4 regions of the Fructobacillus tropaeoli genome follow, and region 2 is predicted to be linked to each of the others. Evidence: riboswitches for the same ligand, from Rfam matches in the RefSeq annotation. Region 2 holds a riboswitch; each other region holds the start of a gene.

The links. A riboswitch is a leader RNA that binds a small molecule or an ion and turns the genes downstream of it on or off. The one in region 2 is predicted to bind thiamine pyrophosphate.
Region 1: linked by a shared signal. The riboswitch ahead of thiW (energy coupling factor transporter S component ThiW) and the one ahead of FT12353_RS02600 (TenA family protein) in region 2 are both predicted to bind thiamine pyrophosphate.
Region 3: linked by a shared signal. The riboswitch ahead of FT12353_RS07240 (solute carrier family 23 protein) and the one ahead of FT12353_RS02600 (TenA family protein) in region 2 are both predicted to bind thiamine pyrophosphate.
Region 4: linked by a shared signal. The riboswitch ahead of thiS (sulfur carrier protein ThiS) and the one ahead of FT12353_RS02600 (TenA family protein) in region 2 are both predicted to bind thiamine pyrophosphate.

What each region holds. Positions count from the first base shown of each region.
Region 1 covers NZ_BOJU01000001.1:97,407-102,145, reverse strand. Annotated here, with positions in the region: gene FT12353_RS00480 (nitroreductase family protein) at 1-275, shown strand, start outside; gene FT12353_RS00475 (SDR family oxidoreductase) at 292-954, shown strand; gene FT12353_RS00470 (2-keto-4-pentenoate hydratase) at 1,422-2,243, shown strand; TPP riboswitch at 2,443-2,548, shown strand; gene thiW (energy coupling factor transporter S component ThiW) at 2,826-3,332, shown strand; gene FT12353_RS00460 (HAD family hydrolase) at 3,392-4,048, shown strand; gene FT12353_RS00455 (thiamine-binding protein) at 4,045-4,344, shown strand; gene FT12353_RS00450 (YjjG family noncanonical pyrimidine nucleotidase) at 4,409-4,739, opposite strand, start outside.
Region 2 covers NZ_BOJU01000002.1:100,966-105,704, forward strand. Annotated here, with positions in the region: gene thiE (thiamine phosphate synthase) at 1-479, opposite strand, end outside; gene thiD (bifunctional hydroxymethylpyrimidine kinase/phosphomethylpyrimidine kinase) at 493-1,308, opposite strand; gene FT12353_RS02600 (TenA family protein) at 1,305-1,961, opposite strand; TPP riboswitch at 2,105-2,193, opposite strand; gene FT12353_RS02605 (MarR family winged helix-turn-helix transcriptional regulator) at 2,327-2,785, shown strand; gene FT12353_RS02610 (PH domain-containing protein) at 2,987-4,567, opposite strand; gene FT12353_RS02615 (PH domain-containing protein) at 4,557-4,739, opposite strand, start outside.
Region 3 covers NZ_BOJU01000005.1:44,660-49,398, forward strand. Annotated here, with positions in the region: gene trpB (tryptophan synthase subunit beta) at 1-685, shown strand, start outside; gene trpA (tryptophan synthase subunit alpha) at 678-1,472, shown strand; TPP riboswitch at 1,701-1,804, shown strand; gene FT12353_RS07240 (solute carrier family 23 protein) at 1,927-3,243, shown strand; gene FT12353_RS07245 (LuxE/PaaK family acyltransferase) at 3,236-4,357, shown strand; gene FT12353_RS07250 (acyl-CoA reductase) at 4,369-4,739, shown strand, end outside.
Region 4 covers NZ_BOJU01000003.1:7,325-12,063, reverse strand. Annotated here, with positions in the region: gene FT12353_RS04115 (replication-associated recombination protein A) at 1-1,147, opposite strand, end outside; gene FT12353_RS04110 (YueI family protein) at 1,216-1,590, opposite strand; TPP riboswitch at 1,846-1,935, shown strand; gene thiS (sulfur carrier protein ThiS) at 2,063-2,260, shown strand; gene thiF (sulfur carrier protein ThiS adenylyltransferase ThiF) at 2,266-2,919, shown strand; gene FT12353_RS04095 (thiazole synthase) at 2,923-3,693, shown strand; gene FT12353_RS08505 (hypothetical protein) at 3,711-3,896, shown strand; gene FT12353_RS04090 (MFS transporter) at 3,914-4,739, shown strand, end outside.

The sequences.
Region 1 (4,739 bases), on a different contig from region 2:
TAACTTTGCCGAAGGATTACCCTGATTGGTCATTGGTTGATTTGGGCGCTTTTTCAGAAGCATTGATGCTGGCTGCCCAAGACGCAGGGGTTGATTCTTTGCCAGCCTATGAATTCGTTAAATTTGCTGATGATTTAATGGCACCGCTCAAGTTAACAGATGACCAACAGGTTGTAATGGGCGTTGGGCTCGGTTATCGCGATGAAGATAGTTTGTTGAATCAAATTCGTTCTGGTCGCATGGACACGAAAAGTATTTTGACAATTTTGGATTAAGTGAAGGGAGATTTTGATGACAAAGACACTTGTTATCGGTGCACACGGTAAGGTTGGCCAAATTTTGGTTCAAGACTTAGCCAAAAATCAGCGGGAAGTTTTAGCGGCCTTTCGGAATAAAAATCAATTGCAAACGGTGGCTGATTTAGCCGGTGTTGAGGGAGTTTATTTTGACCTCGATAGCGACGAACAAGCGATGGCCCAATTTTTCATGGACCATCAAGTTGGCCAAATTGTTTTCACGGCAGGTGCCGGAGACAAGGGTGGCATCGAACGAACGGTAGAAGTTGATTTGGACGGCGCCATTAAAACAATGATTGCTGCCAAAAAAGCTAGTGTTGCCCACTATGTGATGGTTTCAGCTGCTGGAGCAGATGACCGCAGTCGGTGGTCTGCATCCGGTATTTATCATTATTTTATGATGAAGCACTATGCTGATTTGTATTTGCAAAATTCCGGTTTGGATTATACGATTGTTCGCCCAACGCTGCTTTTGGACACTGCTGGTACTGGCAGGGTTTCATTGAGTGTGGACTTTGCTGGTCCCAAAGAAGATTTGCAAATTTCGCGAGCAGATGTTGCTGCCTTTGTCACAGAAGTATTAGCTCATCCTGAACAATCAGCCAATCAAATCTATGATTTAACAACTGGTCATCAGAACATTCAAAGTATTTTTTGATTTGAAATGAAACCGAGGGGAAATCCTTGGTTTTTTATTTAAATTAAAAATAAATGATAAAAGGGTTGACATTCGCTCATAAAGTTGTAAACTACGAATCAACAGATAGAAAAGACAAGCGATAATAAGAACTGTCTGAGTGAGAAAATGATTAGAGAGCGCCTGTTTGGTGAAAGGGCGTCATTTTCAAACTCAAAGACGATCATTCTTTAGCTAGCGGACTGAAATCAGTAAGTCTTGCTCGGTTGGTACCGTTATCAAACCGGCGTATCGCCTTTTTTGGCCGTACGTTTGAGGTTGGACTTTACCGTTCAACAAATTAAGGTGGTACCGTGCGTAAGCGCCCTTAACAACGATTTTTTTCGTGGTTAAGGGCGCTTTTTTATCTGCTGATTTTTTAGAAAAGGAGGGCACCGTGAAGTTTCGTACCGTCGTGAGCTGTTTGTATACTGAAAGGAGCATTAATTATGACAATGACTGAATTGAAGACCAAGGTAAAGGTAGTACCAGCAAAGCAAGAGGACAAATTGGCGCAGGCCCTCTATCATGCTTATCAAGAACGTCAACCGCTTGAGATGACGGAATGGGAGAAGGTTGTCAGTGATGATCAAACTGCCTATCAAGTGCAAGACCAATTGATGGAATTGAAAAATCAGCCACTTGGGGGTTACAAGGTCAGTTTGACTAGCCAAGAAACGCAAGATATGTTCGACTCAAACGAACCATTGTATGGGGCTCAGGTGCAGAATCATTTTGTTCAGTCACCAGCCAATCTTTCGTTGAAGAGCGATTTGTTGGACCCATTGGCAGAGGTGGAATTGGTCTTCAAGGCCAAGGAAGACTTGCAAGTTACCGATTCTTTGGAAGATTTGCGTCGTAAAACGACTGTAGCAGCTGGTGTGGAAGTACCTGATGCCCGGTTTACGGACTGGTTCCCATCGTTGAGCAAGTACTTAGTCATGGCAGATGCAGCGGTTGGCGGTTTTGTGGTTTATGGACCAGAACGAGAAAGTACATCTTTGACCGTTGCTGAATTTGAGGATGTGAAGGCCCATTTGGCCCATAATGGCGAAGTGGTCGCTGAAGGAAGTTCAGCCGAAGTTTTGGGTAATCCACTTAAATCGTTGCAATGGCTAGTTAAAAAATTGGCAGCGCAAGGAAAGACCTTGCATGCGGGGGAACGAGTTTCCTCAGGAACCTTCCTATTGCCCCCACATCTAACGGAAGGAACCTGGACAGCTAGCTTTAACCATGATTTTGCAGACGTTGTGGTGGAAGTTAGTAAATAAACAAACAATTTTGAAATATCAGACAGAATAGTTGTCTTTTTTCGCTAAAATGAGTATAATCATTCTCGTTGGGCAATGAAGGTTGCCATCATGTTGGTCACCTTCATTGTTCAGTCACCCATTTTAGCGGTTCCAAATTGTTTGTTTCAGTGAACAACAATTGGCCGTACCAATAAATTGGGCGGCCTTTTATTTTGAATAAAATCGATCGGGGAGTTTGTGTAACAGACTGAGAGGATGGTAAACCATTGACCCGAACACCTGAACCGGATAATGCCGGCGGAGGAAATCGTATCACTTTTGTAATCGAGGACTCCGTTTTGGGGTGCTCGATTTTTTTCTTTCAAATCAGAAAGGAGTGGTAGTGAACAATTCACGGTGATGATGCCGTGGCGGGATGAAGGGGAGCGCCTTGATCCTGAAAAAACAGCGATGGGAAGCCGTGTTCCGGCGTGAGAGGAGACCAATTAGTCTCGACCGAACTTTCTACTAGACAGGGTCTGCCTGACTGGTTTAACCGCAAGAGTGGGAAAGGAGCGCTGTTTTTCGCTACCCCACTGATTTTAAAAGGAGCGTTTTCAGATGAAGACACAGAAAAAATTATCAACGAAGAAGATGTTAGTGACGGCCTTGTTGGCTGCTTTGGCCTATGTTTTAAATAGTTTTGTCTATTTCCCGGCAATGGCACCTTTCCAACACTTCGTTGATGTCTTAGCCGCCGTTTTGGTGGGGCCATGGTATGGCTTTGCTAGTGCCTTGATTTGTGGTATTTTGCGAATGATGTCCGGTCGGACGATTCAAGCCGTGACGGGTGCTATTTTTGGCCCCATCCTTGGCGGTTTGATTTATCGTAAAACCCACAACCTTTACCTGGTTTTCCTTGGTGAAGTGATTGGAACGGGTATTTTAGGGGCGTTGACTTCTTATCCATTGATGAAGATTTTCTATGGCTTGGACGTCCACAAGTGGTATTACTTTGTGCCATATTACACACCAGCTGCCATTGTCGGTGCTGGAATGGGATTGGCAGTGGTTCTGATTTTTCAGAAGACGGGACTGCTTAAGCGGATGCAAGCGAGCTTGGATTAAATAATCACGGTCAATCAGGGCGGTTTTGGTAATAGGGTTGGTAAAGGGGAGAGTGAGCGATGAGCGGTAAGGAATATCTGATTTTTGACCTCGATGGCACATTAGTTGATTCCATGCCTTTTTGGGAGAATTTAGCCACTGAATTGCTTCACCGACATGGCATTGACCAGTTGCCAGCAGACTTGCATGACCGGATTCAAACCATGACTTTGACGGATTCGGCCGTCTTTATACAAGAGTTATTTGCGTTACCGGTCACAGCAGAGAGCTTGGCGCAGGAGATGCGAGCTTTGATGGACCAACACTATCGAAATGATATTCCGCTTAAGGTTGGCGTGTATGCATACTTACAAAATGCATACCAATCTGGTCGCAAAATCGTTCTGGCAACCGCTAGTAGCTCGGTGTTGGCCAAAGACTGTCTACGTCGTCTGAAACTGCTGCCATTTTTTGACTTTGTTTTTTCCTGTGAAGATGTTGGGCAGGATAAAACGCAACCTACAATTTACCAGGCTGCTGCACGGTATTTTGGCCAGCAACCGAACAAGATTTCAGTCTACGAGGACGCACTGTATGCGGCTTCAACTGCAAAGAGGGCGGGTTTTCATTTGATTGGTGTCTACGACCATCAGTCAAAGAAAGAGTGGACTGATTTACAAAATTTAGCAGACGAAACGATTGATTTTGCGACTGTAGTAAAAGGAGAAAATAAATGAGTGCAAGTGTAGCGATTCAGGTTTTACCAGCGGCCGAAAATGACCAAGAATTGTGTCGGATGGTCGATGAGGTGATTGCTTATATTCAGAGTACTGGCTTACGTTATGAAGTTGGCCCCTTTGAAACAACGATTGAAGGCGATGATTATAATCAGTTGATGGATATTGTCAAAGAGTGCCAACACGTGGCTGTCCGAGCGGGTGCCAAGAAGGTTTCTGCCTATATCAAGGTTGCCTATCAGCCTGATGGTGAGATCTTAACGATTGACCAAAAGATTGGTAAGTACCAAAAATAAAAAAAGTCAGACCTTTGCGGGTCTGACTTTTTTTGAGCTGACGATGATAGAATCGCAGCTTTCATTATTGCAAGAGTGCTTCCAATGTTGGCAAGTCCTCAACTACCTGGGTTGGCTTGATTTCTGCCGGGCTTTCTTTGTGATTAGGATTAATCCAAATCGTGTCGAGTTGATAATTTTGACCACCCATGATGTCGGACGTTAAGCCGTCCCCAATCATCACCGTATTTTCCTTGGTCATTTGTGGGTTATCTTGGAAAATGCGGTCGAAGAATGCTGCGTCGGGTTTAGAAGCACCAATCATTTCAGAAGTGAAAATTTGGTCAAAGTACTGGTCTAAGCCAGTTTCCTTGAGGCGAAGGCGTTGAGTAGCGTCTTGGCCATTCGTACCGGCG
Region 2 (4,739 bases):
GCCAAGACACCTTCTGGCCCAATGGCCTCCTTGACCTTTTCCTTACTGGTCGTTGCAAAGGCCGGTCCAACACCCAAGTAGTCAACCACTGCCAAATCAGCTTCACTGGCAGCCAGCTCTTTCAAGTCGTGGACGGATAAACCAAGCAGCAAATCAGGGGCGACTTCATGGATTGCTCGCACCGATGTATCGCCTTGACCAACATGCAGGCCATCCGCCTGAATGGCCAATGCCAAAGGCAGGTCATCATCCACATACAAAGGCACATGAGCCGCTTTCGTAATACTCCTGATTTTCTGGCCCAACGCCACTTTTTCCGCTTGGTTCAACTTCGAGTGGTCCTTTTCACGGTACTGGACAGCCGTTACGCCGGCATCACAGGCCTCTTGAACCACGCGAATTACTTCGTTTGGATCGTCATTGACGTTTTGGCTTCCCACAACGAGATAAACCGTTAATGATGCAGGATCAAAATTCATTATCTTTTCCCTCTTAATCTTCTGGATTCGACCATTGGCCATGATTCAAAGGACCGTGACCATGACCGATAACTAGCGGATGCCCGATAATGGCATTCATATAACGGTGGCCCTTTTCAATTGCTTCTCGCAGAGAATCACCTTGGGCCAAAAAGGACGTAATCGCAGCCGAGAGGGTGTCCCCCGTCCCGTGCTTACTTGACGTTTCAACCTTTTGTCCTTCTAGCCAGAAGCCTTCTTCGTTTTCCAATAAGACATAATCATAAATCACTGGGCCTGCACCATGGCCACCCTTAACGATGACGTTTGGAACGCCCAATGCTTGAATCTTTTGACCAGCAGTAACCATATCATCGCGGTTACTGATTTTCATATCGGCTAATAGTTCGGCTTCGGGGAGGTTTGGTGTCACCAGTGTGGCTAATGGCAGCAAGTGATTCTTCAAGGCCGCAATGCCGGCTGGGTCGAGCAAGGTCGCCCCACCCTTGGCGACCATTACGGGGTCAACCACGAAGCTCTTTTGTTGGTAGTGACGGATGTTTTTCGCTACCTGAAGGACGCGCGCTTCGTCGAAGAGCGCACCCGTTTTGGCTGCACGGACATCAAAGTCGGCCATCACCGAGGCAAACTGTTGGTCAATCACGGCCAAATCAGTTGGATAAGCACCCTGCACACCTAGTGTGTTTTGTGCGGTTAATCCGGCCACCACGACCGTCGAATAAGTCTTGCAAGCCTGCATGGTTTTGATATCAGCTTGCATACCGGCACCACCACCAGAATCAGAACCAGCAATGGTTAATGCTGTCGGATATTGGTTTGGATCAATCATTTTGTTGCCTCCATTCCCTGCAGGAAGAATTGATTTTCATACTTTGTTGATTGGATAAAGGCAGCCAAGGCTTCCTCTTGCACCTCAGGGCTCACTTGCTCGGCCGTCTGATTAACCAAAGCTAACATTGGTCGCGTCAAGCCCTTGTCAATCCCACGGTAATAGCCCACCCATGGCATAAATGGATTATCTGGCTTAATGAGGCCATCCCGAATCAACAAATCAGCTAAGTAGGCATAGTCGTAAGGGCAGGCAGCCAAGGCAACCAAGCCGATAAACGGATCCTTTTCGACTGATTTGGTCATGTGGTTAACGTACTGATCCGTGACCGTTGAATTTGGATACTTCCCCTCTTGGATGCTCTTGTCGTCGGTTTCAGCCAAGTCCAGCAAAATCTTGTGCGCGGCATATTCGCGGTCATCGTCGGCCACTTCGGCATCGATTGTTTGTCCGGTTAATGTCTGGCAAACCTGTTCATACAGTGGCAAATAATGACCTAAATAACGGTAATCTTGTTGCACGTAGTAGAGCAGCGCCTCAGGATTAACTTCCCCAGCAATCATTGCTTGGATAAAGGGATTGGCATAAAAATCAGCCTTGTGTTCTTCCATCACTTGCATAAAGCGGTCGGAAAACGGCAGCGTCTTCGTCATTTTTTCTCCTCAATTATCAACTTTATTTTGGCAGACTATGGGGTTGCAGTCGCCATTTAGACAAAATAAAAAGCCCTCAGCCTGAGCTGAGGACTTCTGGCCTGTTGACGGTTACCGAACATGGGCAATGTCTTTAGGATTTCAATCCGTTTTTCGAAGTTTCCTGCGACCGTGCTAGCGGCATCAGGTTCAATGGGTATAATCTCAGCTCAGGGCACCCCAACTTTATTTATCACACAAGCAGTATAGCACGGAAATTAGAATCCGTGTGAAAAAACTTCGTTGTGGGTACTTGCTACCCGCTATGAAATCAGTTATATTATAAGTATACTTACAGATTAATTCTAATACCAAGGAGGTTCCCCATGAGCCCTGTCAAAACCGCTTCACTCACTCGCTACATGGATTCAACCAATCAGAAGTTTTTCAACTTATATACTGACTGGTTCCGCCAAATGAAATACCGTCTTCGTGAGCTTGACTTGACCCACCCCCAATTCCAAATTTTGGCCACCGTTCATGGCCTGAGTTTACAAAATACCGAGATTACGCAAATTATGGTGGCTAAGGCAGCGGACGTTGATGCCATGACCGCTTCGGCTATTATCACCAAACTGAGTCGTGAAGATCTTTTGGACCGCTACCCAGGTAAGAAGAACCCACGCTCAAAAGCCCTCTCCTTAACTCAGGCTGGCGAGGAAAAACTGCAACAAGCATTAGACATCGTCAATCAATTTGACCAAGACCTCTGGAGCCAATTTGATGCCACTTTGCCAGAAAGTATTGACCAGGCTCAAGCAGTCGTCAAAACCCACCACTTCTAAGATTGTCGAAGCATCGCATCACAAATTGAAAAGAGCCGAGCATACATAATTGTATCCTCGACTCTTTTTTCTTTGGCCCAAAAATCAGTGCAGTTCCACCACTTAATTGTAGTGCAAGTAATAGTGGCTCTGCCGCCTGCAAGCAAGCATGACGGTTCAAACCACTTTTGATTCACTAATTTCTGCAACGAATGCACCGTTCTAACCAAGTGATTGGTACCAATCAAAGATGGCTTTGACCTCCTCCATTGGCAAGTAGCGAGCAGTCAAAACCTTCGTACTGGTATCAGTTCGGACCACCACGGCAAGGTGGGCTCGCTGATTACGACGAGCTAGCCACCAACTCTGCTTAATGGACAACGACTGAATCTTATCCCAGGCAATGTAGGTCGTAATCGTTTCGTAGTTCTTCGCCGTTTTTAAAACGAGAACCTGGCCGTTAACCACTTGGGCAGTTGTCGCCTTCCCCTTATACCAGCCGGCACCGACAACGAAGGCCAACACAAGCAAAACCAGCAAAACAACGAGCGGCAACCGTTGAAAAACATAGATCAGGACGGCAGCGACGGGTAAGGTCCAAAAAAGGCCGTTACGGATCATTGTCAAAATCTGATAGGTTGAGCTACTGGTCTTTTTGATTGGCTTGCTTGGAAAATTAGGCAACCACTGTGACAAGTAGTGGTCAACAGCTCCTGATTTTACCATTGGAATCAAGGTCGGTACGTTTTTAGAAACCTTATCTTCGCCATTTTCGTCTGTAATTAACCGTGTCTTGACCGTCGAAAGGCCCAGTGCCTGCCGAAAAATATTTTGGCGGACCTCAACCGTTTGCATCCGGTTAATCGACAGATGCATCGTTTGTCGTTCGAAAAGTCCCCGAGCAATCGTTAAATGACCGGCATCATGGTGAACTTCAAAGCCAAAATACAAAATCACCGTTCGCAAAACATTAAAAGCAATCACGATTAAGACAAACAGAACCACCAGCAAGACGATCATCAGTGCGCCCAGACCCAGAACATGATTAGTAAATTCCTGCTCAAGCCAATGGCTGACTACCCCTTTCTGATCTAAGTGAACGAACCCACCCAAAAATATAAAGAATTGAAAGATGACTTCCGGCGTCGTCACGGCATAGGTAATCAAGGATAGAACAGAAGCCCGATAAGAATCAGCAGAAAGCCTGCTAGAATCATTTGACCGCAACGAGCTTGTTTGAGTGGCGGTTTTCGGGTCATTCTCAACATCAAACGACTGCCCCTGCGGGTCTTTCTTGTCCACTAACTCATCTTGTTCCTGTGTCGCTGGTCCTTCATTTTGCGCCTGAACTTTTGCGCGTTCAATCAAGGTGGGCAGATTAGTCGTTTCATCCTGTCGCTTTTGCTCAAGAACAAGTGCCACCCAGGTTGGTACAACGGAGAGGGAAATCTGATTTTGCTTGGCTCCCTTCCCCCCAGAATCAACGGCAATCTCCTCCAAATGGAATGGTTGTAGGAAAAACCATTGCTTTCGGTGGATATTTTGAATTTTGTGGTAAGGCAAGTGGCGCACCTGCCGTTCTAACACACCCGACCGGTAAATCAGTTCGCTCTCCGTGAGTTCATAGGTCGTCATCCAGAAGCTTAAAATGGACCAGATCAACAGTGCTAGGAAAAGCAAGACCCATTCCCACCAAGTAAAATGGAAAAAGAGCAATATGGCCAAGCCTAAAGCCACCATATTTTTCAATTGTTCGTAAAAACTCAAAATAAAAGCAAGGGGATGTAAGTGCTTAGCCTTCATGGCGAGCCTCCCTAGCCAACGTCATGACCCTGTCCTTAAATTGTTCAGCTTCGACCTCCGTTAAGGCTTCAATTTCATGACCAGATCCCCCCGTCAAAATATGCACCTGTTGTAATTTAAACAACCGTAAAATCGGTCCCTGGTCCAAATCGACGTTCTGCACCCGAGCAAT
Region 3 (4,739 bases), on a different contig from region 2:
CATTAATGCCGCTCTGCAGGACTTTGCGGCCCGACCTGAGGACACGTTTTATGTGATGGGCTCGGCAACCGGCCCTCATCCTTATCCGGAGATGGTGCGTGACTTTCAAAGTGTCATTAGCCAGGAATCCAAGCAACAAATTCAGGACCAATTGGGACGCTTACCCGATAAGGTTATTGCCTGTGTCGGTGGTGGTTCCAATGCCATTGGTAGTTTTGCCCACTATATCGACCATCCTGAGGTGGACTTGATTGGGGTGGAAGCGGCCGGCAAGGGCGTTGATACTGATTTGACGGCGGCGACCATTGAAAAGGGCCGGTTGGGTGTCTTTCACGGCATGAAGTCGCTCTTTTTGCAAAATGACAGTGGCCAAATTAATCCGGTTTATTCGATTTCGGCTGGGTTAGATTATCCAGGAGTTGGGCCAGAACACGCCGCCTTGGCAGCCGAACACCGGGCCCAATATGTTGGTATCACCGATGATGAGGCCGTGGCTGCCTTTGAGTACATTGCCAAGCAAGAGGGCATTATTGCTGCCATCGAAAGCTGCCATGCCGTGGCCTACGTGCAAAAATTAGCGCCAACATTGCCAAAAGACCAGGTCATTGTCTGCACATTATCTGGCCGAGGCGACAAGGATGTGGCCGCGATTGCCAAGTATCGGGGGGTTGAAATTCATGAGTAAAATTAGTCAGACCTTTAAAAACCATAAAAACTTTATTGCCTTTGTCACCGCTAATGATCCAGACATGGAAACAACTGTTAAAAATGTTGTGGCCTTGGCTGAAGGCGGGGCCGACGTGGTTGAAATTGGGATTCCTTTTTCCGACCCAGTCGCCGATGGTCCCGTTATTCAGGCGGCCGATTTACGGGCGCTGCGTGACCCTGATTTGCCGATTGAATCGATTTTTGCAGCTGTAAAGGAAATTCGACGGCAAACAGCAGTGCCGTTGGTCTTCTTGGTCTATCTAAACGTTGTCCTCCAGTACGGCTATGAGCGTTTTACTGCCGACTGTGAAAAATTCGGTGTTGATGGCCTGATTATCCCCGATTTGCCCTATGAAGAACGAGGGGAATCGGCTCCCTTTACTGACAAGCACGGCTTGGATTTGATTCCGTTGATTACGGTGACGTCTGGTGAGCGCATTTCAATGATTGCCAAAGAAGCGACCGGCTTTATCTATCTGGTTTCTTCTTTGGGGGTGACGGGTACTCGCGAGTCCTTTGCTTCTAATTTAGCGGAGGTTGTTGGGCAAATTGAGGCGGTCACGGATGTACCGGTGGCCATTGGCTTTGGTGTCCATACTGCCGACCAGGCACGGACAATGGCGGAATTGGCCGATGGGGTCATTATTGGGTCCGCCTGTGTCCAGATTGTGGCTGACAATGGTCAAGAGGCACCGGCAAAGTTACAGGCATACGCCGAGGAAATCCGTGCTGCCGTTGATGACGTAACGGTCGAAGAGGCTTAACGGTCGAAGAGGCTTAACGGATTAGTCAAAAGCAAGTACCCCTGCTAACACCTAAACCGGCTTTGTGAGTGACTTTAAAGTTAATGGTGTTGCTGAGTGGCTTTGCTTACTTTTGGTTGGTTCGTCTATTGCCTTTTGTCGTTAGTGGGCTAGATTCGAATTTTTTGGATTAATAGTGCATTATATTTGTTCTAATTTTAAATTTCATGCTATACTGAAAAAAATTAATTAATTCGCAAGGGGAGCATCACGCTGAGATTAGACAGAAATGTCTTAGACCCTATGTACCTGATCTGGTTAATACCAGCGTAGGAATGCAACTAATATCGTTAACAAGGGTCATTTTTTAAGGGCTTTTTGGTTGAGGTTGAATTCATCATGAATTCAACCTTTTTCTTTTGCTGGTAAAGACTGTTCAGGGTGGATTGATGAATTAAATTTTAGGAGAGAAAAAATGATTCAACAGAACCATCAGCAGCAAGAAAGTTCCCCGGAAGAGGTACCATTAAGCACCGGTCAGATCCTATTGATTAGTATTCAACATATCTTTGTTTCCAATGTCTGGCTGGACCCGATTTTTGTTGCCTCAGCTGCGGGCCTCTCGTTAGCCCTGTCGACGAACTTGATCAGTGCTATTTTTTTGGCATCTGGTCTCGTGACGATTTTGCAGGCTTCAAAATTAGCGCGGCTGCCGATTGTGCAAGGACCCTCAGCGGCCTTTGACGCCTTAATGATTAGCGCTGGTAAAACTGGGGGCTTGCCAGCCGCCGGTGGCGCCGTCTTTCTCAGTGGCTTTATTGTTTTGCTGATGTCGTTATTTGGCTGGGTTCATCGCTTAGCCAAGAAGCTGACACCTGCGATTACCGGGACCATTATTTTTTTGGTCGGCGTTTCGCTTTCAAGTTTTACAATGTCGGAATTATTAGGGGGTACGCCCGGAACAAAAGGCTTCGCAGCACCGAATGTTTTGCTGGTGGCCGTGGTGACCACTTTGATTGTTGTCTTGGGATCGTTGTTTGGCCGCGGTTACTGGCGTAAGTTTTCCTTTTTGTTGGCCCTGGTAGTCGGCAATCTTTTGGCGGCCAGCTTGGGGATGATTGACCTGTCAGGCGTCAAAAGCCAACCGCTCTTTGGCTTACCACGGTTGTTCCCATATGGACTATTTCGTTTTAATTGGGATATTTTCTTGACCTTCTTCATCGCTTATTTAGTGGCGGTGGTTGAAGCTTTGGGTGTTTATGAAGCATCCGCCGATGTTACCAAAGAAGAATTAAGCTCAAAGCGTATTAGCCGTGGCATTGCTGGTGAAGCGGGTGGTTCAATGCTTTCCTCTTTGATTGGTGGTTTCCCAACAACCGCTTTTGCCCAAAACTTAGGGGTGATGAAGTTGACGGGGGTTCATTCTCGTAAGCCAATTCTATTGGCCGGGGGATTGCTGATTTTACTAGGGTTCGTGCCTAAGTTTGCGGCAGTTCTGGCTTTGACTCCAGCACCAGTGATTGGTGGAATGTTTTTGCCGGCAGCGGCGACTTTGTTGACGACGGGCTTTGCAACCCTGCAGAAGGCTGATAAGAGCGAAGCAACACGGATGAGTATTGGTTTGTCTTTGTTGTTGGCCATTGCCTTGCCATCTTATGCAAAGGGCTTTTCAGGTATTTATCAGTCACTCTTTTCAAATAGTATTTTAGTTGGTGCCCTGTCGGTTGTGACTTTGCATATCCTATTAATTGTCATACCAGGATTTTTTGGAAGGGAAAAGAACCATGAGTGATTCAGTTGCAGCGATTCAAGAAGAAATTCTGAGTTTTATTGATCAGCACCAAGTCATGGACGGCCATCATGAAAGCGATGAGGATTTTAACCGGCTGGCCCTCGATTTATTTCAATATCAATTTGACCATAATTTACCCTATAAAAAATATGCGCAACAACAACGAAAAAGTCCGTTAATGGTTCATCGGTGGCAAGATATTCCACTCATGCCGATTCAGGGATACAAGAAGTTAACACTGTCGACAACACCAATTACGGCGGACGAGGCCGTTTTTATGTCGAGTGGGACAACGGATAAAAACCACCGTAGTCATAGCTACCATCCAACTTTTGCTGTTTGGAATGAATCGATGAAGGCCCCATTCAAGCAGTACGTCCTTCCAGACGTTGATCGAATCACGATTATCGGTCTTTTCTCGGATGAAGAACACTTAGCAAATTCTTCTTTGGCTCATTATGTTAGTCACGCCATTGCCGAGTTTGGTGACCAACATAGTCGAGCTTACGTCAATCAAGACGGTATCGATTACCAGGGCGTGGTCGCTGCTTTGAAGGCGGCAGAAGAGGACCAGCGTCCTGTGATGTTATTAGGGGCTAGTTTTTCCTACGTCCATCTTTTGGATTATCTAAAACAGCAGAAATTAGTCTTCCACCTGGCTGAGAAAAGTCGGATTTTTGATACTGGTGGTTTCAAGGGTCAGTCGCGTCAAGTTAGCGAAGACCAGCTGCTAGCTGATTTGGAAGGAACCTTTGGCGTCAGCCGTGATTATTATTTAAATATGTATGGCATGACGGAAATTAGTTCACAGTGCTATGACCAGAACCTGTGGCGCCTCAACCAGGGGTTGGAGCCAATTTATAGTAAGCAAACACCGGCTTGGGTTCGTGTCAGAATTTTAGATACCGATACCTTGGAACCAGTTACGCCGGGTGAAAAGGGGGTTTTGGCTTATTACGATCTTTCAAACTGGAACTCATGTTTGGGCATTTTAACAGAAGATTTAGCAGTCCAGGATGAAGCTGGCTTTACCTTGCTCGGTCGAATCGCTGGGGCGGAGTCGAAGGGGTGTTCGATTTCGATTGATCAACTACTGCAAGCCAATCAGGCATGAAAGAGGTCGTAATGGCTGAAGAAATAGAGACAACAAAAATTAACTTGTTCTTGGCACCAAACGAGAGCCAATTTGATCAATTGGAAACCTGGTCGATTTCGGTGGGTGACCAACGCTATGACTTACAGTATCCTGATTTGACGGAGGCGGAATTCAAAGCGACCATCAAGGCATTGGAAAACCATCAGCAGGCTTTTTTAAGTCAACTTTCGGTCGAACAAATCGTGACGATAATTAGTGCTGCCGCTGAAAAGTGGACGGACCCAGAATACAAAGAGCGTCAGTTGGCATTAAAGCTATTACCGGTTATCACGGGGTACAGCGAGGAAACCATTAACTTAGAAATTCGGCGCTATATGCGCCTCTTTCGTGCCAAAGAGTT
Region 4 (4,739 bases), on a different contig from region 2:
TTGGGAAGTCGTGAGGGTAGATATAGTCGTTACCGTGGCCGAGCTTCTCGGCGCCCTTGTAGTGACTATCGCGCAGATGGTCTGGGATAGATTGGGCCTTTGAGCGGCCCGCTTGGGCGATGGCAGCATCCATCGCGGTGTAAGCCGAATTTGATTTGGGCGATAGCGCTAATTCAATAATGGCATTGGCCAGTGGAATCCGTGCCTCGGGTAGTCCTAATTTTTCAGCGGTTTGAATGGCCGTCACGGCGCGTTGAGCACCATTCGGATTAGCGAGGCCGATATCCTCGTAGGCAATCACAATCAGGCGGCGAACCAGGATTTGTAGGTCGCCGGCAATAATCAGTCGGGCAGCGTAATGCAGGGCCGCATCGACATCCGATCCTCGAATTGATTTTTGTAGAGCCGAGATGATGTCGTAATGGGCATCGCCATCCTTGTCGGCTACGAGTGCCTGTCGTTGGCTAGTTTCTTCAACGACCTCCAGGGTCACTTGGATAACCCCACCTGCATCCGGCTTGGTCGAAAGGACCGCTAATTCCAAGGAATTTAGGGCGGAGCGAAGATCGCCGTTGGTTGCCTGGCTAAGGTGGGTGAGGGCTTCGTCGGCTAGGTTCACTTGATAGTTGCCAAGACCGTTTTCTTTATCCGTTAGTGCCCGTTTGATGGCCTTTTTGATGTCTTGGTCACTTAAAGGGTGGACTTGGAAAATTTGGGTTCTGGAACGGATAGCTGGCGTGACGTTTAAGTACGGGTTTTCCGTCGTTGCACCAATTAAGATGATGGCACCCGATTCGAGGTGGGGGAGGAGAAAGTCTTGCTTGACTTTGTTGAGACGATGAATTTCATCTAAAAGCAGGACGACGGTCCCTGACATCTTTGCTTCCTCAGCAACGACCTGCAGGTCCTTTTGCGAGTCGGTCGCCGCGTTTAAGGCCCGAAAGGCAAAGTTTGTCGAACCGGCAATCGCCGAGGCAATCGAAGTCTTACCGGTTCCAGGTGGACCGTAAAGAATCATCGAGGAAAGACGCTTGGCTTCCACCATCCGCCAAATGATTTTATTTTCGCCGACTAGGTCTTCTTGACCAACGATTTCTTCAATTTTTGTTGGCCGCATCCGGTAGGCCAGTGGTTTTTGTCCGAGCATGAAGACTCCTTTATCAGTGTGACTTTGTCTTGATAAAAAAGAAGCCGGTTGAAACCGGCTTCGTCAGGTTACAGGTCAATTGATTCCTGGTTTACGGCTGATTTTGCCGCAAGAACGACCGCGTAGGGGTCATCAGTTTGTGTTGTTCTTTCAAAATCGGATAGAAGGGTGTAGGGGTGATTGGTGCTGACGGCCATTTGCAAGTAGTTGATGTAGGCATCACCACAAGCATCCTGGTCAATCAGTAAGGTCGTATCCGGCCAGTTGGCCATCCGTGCCTTGAGTTCATCTTGAACTTGGCTATCGTCGGCCTTTGATTCTTTAACGGCCGCGACTACTCGTTCACGAAAAGTGCCTAGGTAAAGGCGCTGTTCATCAGGGTTAATCTTGGGACCACCATTACCTTGCTGCCCCTGTTCTAAACGGCTGTTAACATCATCCATTGGGTTATCCTCCAATTACTTTACTACAGACAATTATACGGAAAAAGCTGTAGAGATTAAAGGCTTGTCTGCTATTTTCGGGTGTTATCCAACATTTGTCGGTGGATTGACCTAGTCTGTTGATTGCCGCTAATGAAAAATCAGTAACGATGAAAATTTTATTAGAATTGGTCTAGTAAATCCAGTGGAATTTTGTCCTGCTTCTTGAGTAGACAGGCTAAAAAATCCATGTTATATTGATTTCGAAAATTGAATACGAATTATCTGGGGTGCCGGTTGGCTGAGATTATACCCATTGAACCTGATTAGATTAACGTCTGCGTAGGAAGATAGTGATGATAGTTTTTTTGAAAGCTGTTTTTGCGTTTTTGACGTGGAAACAGCTTTTTTTGTTCAATTTTTAACAAAAGTGGGTAGTGGCTGGCATGAAAAACTGATTTTTCGGTGGTCGGACCCAGAAGGGAGAAAAAAGATGGTGACAATTAATGGCGAACAGATGGACAACGTCGCAGGTGTAACGGTTTTGAGTCTACTTGAAGAGCAAAACAGTCATCACGAAAACGTGGTTGTCGAACTCAATGGTCAAATTTTATCGAAAGCGGCTTTGGCTGAAACGGTGCTGGTTGAGAACGACAAAGTAGAAATTATTGCCTTTGTAGGTGGGGGTTAGAAAAAATGACAACGATTGCAATTGATGGTCAGGCGGTGGAATCCGTCTACCTAAAAATGAAGGATCGCAATGTGGCTGACAGTCAGGAGAAGTTGGCAGCCGCCCATGTGACGATTGCCGGTTCGGGAGGACTAGGATCAAATATTGCCATTGCGCTGGCCAGGGCCGGGGTTGGTCATTTGACCTTGATTGATTTTGATGAAATTGAGCATAGTAACTTGAACCGTCAGCAGTTTAAATTAAGCCAGGTTGGTTTACCAAAAGTCTTGGCCCTGAAGCAAAACATCTTGGAGTTTAACCCCTTTGTGGAGGTGACGACTTGGCAGGAACGAGTGACGGAGGGCAATGTGTTGAACCTCTTTACCGGTGCTGATATCATCTGTGAAGCCTTTGATGATCAAAATGCGAAAGCAATGCTGTTAAGACGGGCGCAAGAAGTTTTGCCAGAGACACCAATCGTGATGGGCAATGGCTTAGCTGGTGTTCACGATGCCAATCAAATTCAAACCGTCCGGCAAAGTGACCATGTTTACCTTTGTGGTGATGGCCAGACCAAGGGAGCAGAAGGATTGATGGCCGCTCGTGTCCTGATTTGTGCGGGGCACCAGGCGAACCAAATCCTACGTTTAATTCTAGAAAAAGAGACAGTAGAGGAGTAAAAAATGTCGACAAATGATCCATTGGTCATCGGTGGCCATCAGTTTGAATCACGCTTTATTTTGGGATCTGGTAAGTACTCATACGAGTTGATTGACTCAGCGGTTAACCATGCCAAAGCGGAAATTATCACGATGGCTCTTCGCCGAACGAGTGTAGCTGAGGAAAATATTTTAAATTTTATTCCACAGGGGACAACCATCTTGCCAAACACTTCGGGGTGCACGAACGCTGAGGAGGCAATCCGGATGGCGCGAATTGCTCGTGAACTGAGTGGGAGTGACTTTATCAAATTAGAAGTGATTCCTGATAAACAGTATTTGATGCCCGATAACTATGAAACGTTAAAGACAACCGAGGTTTTGGCCAAAGAAGGCTTTATCGTCATGCCCTATGTCTTGCCTGATTTCAATATTGCGAAGCAATTAGTCGATGCAGGTGCAGCTGCCGTCATGCCATTGGGCGCACCAATTGGTACTAATAAAGGGCTTTCGAACAAAGATTTGATTCAAATTTTAGTTGACGAGATTGACCTGCCAATTATTGTGGATGCCGGAATCGGCCGTCCAAGTCAAGCAGCCGAAGCCATGGAAATGGGTGTCGATGCCATCATGGCCAATACGGCAATGGCAACAGCGGGGGACATTCCTCTGATGGCCGAAGCCTTTCACTTAGCGATTGAAGCTGGTCGCAAGGCCTACCTGGCCAAACCAGGACGAGTATTGACGAAAAAGGCGGCACCATCATCACCATTGGCAGGCGTGAGCCTTGGTTAAAAAGGAAAGGAACGACCATGATCCAGCCGAAACGGGCAGGGCTTCATCTATCATTAGCACAGAAAATCATCTTGATTAATTTTCTTGGTTGGGTTTTTATCTATGCCGATCGGACAATCTTAAATCCAGTGATGCCGGAAATTCAACGATCTTTTGGTCTGAACCATGCTGAATTGGGACTGATTTCATCTGTTTTTTTTTAACCTACACGGTTAGTCAGTTGCCGTTTTCACGTCTAGCGGACGGTCATTCGAAGAAGGCTATCGTCGCTTTGGGCTTTATCTTCTTTGCGGCAATGACTTTTTTCTCGGGTATCGTGCCAACCTTTACTCTTTTTCTACTGGTGCGGGCCCTGGTAGGCCTAGGGCAGGGTAGTTTTTACGGCCCAGCCTATGGATTAATTAATCAAAACCTTAGTGACCGCCATGCAACTTTGGGCATGGCCATTATTAATAGCGGGCAGGGTGTTGGACAGATTCTGGGTACCTTACTGGCCAGTACGCTGGTGATTCAAAATCAGGACCACTGGTCAACTCCTTTTTTAGTGATTGCCTTACCAACGGTGATGGTCGGTTTCCTGTACCTGTATGGCTTACCTAAAGAGGGCCGGTCAATTCGGTATGGGGGAAAGTCGGTGAATGCACGCGGTGGCCAACAGCAATCACTCATCTCGTCGTTAGCAGCAAAATTAGCGCCAAAAATTTGGCGACCATTCTTTAAGCGGCCGCTAATCGGTGCTTATTGGCTTTTGTTTTGCTCGATTTATGGCCAAATTGCCATGTTAACTTGGTTACCGACCTTTTTGTTGGGAATGAAAAATATTGACCAACGTTTTGTCGGTTTGATTGCTTCGATTGTGCCCTTGATTGCCATTCCAAGTGCCTTAATTTTGGCAAAAAAATTAGATCAAACAGCACATGCCAGGCGGTTTCTATACCTTTTTGTACCGTTATCAGCCTTGGCATTGGTGTTGGGAAGCTTGAGTCAAAATTCAAAGCAGATTGTTCTGGCACTGATTTTGTATGGGTTGACCGGGAAAATGACCA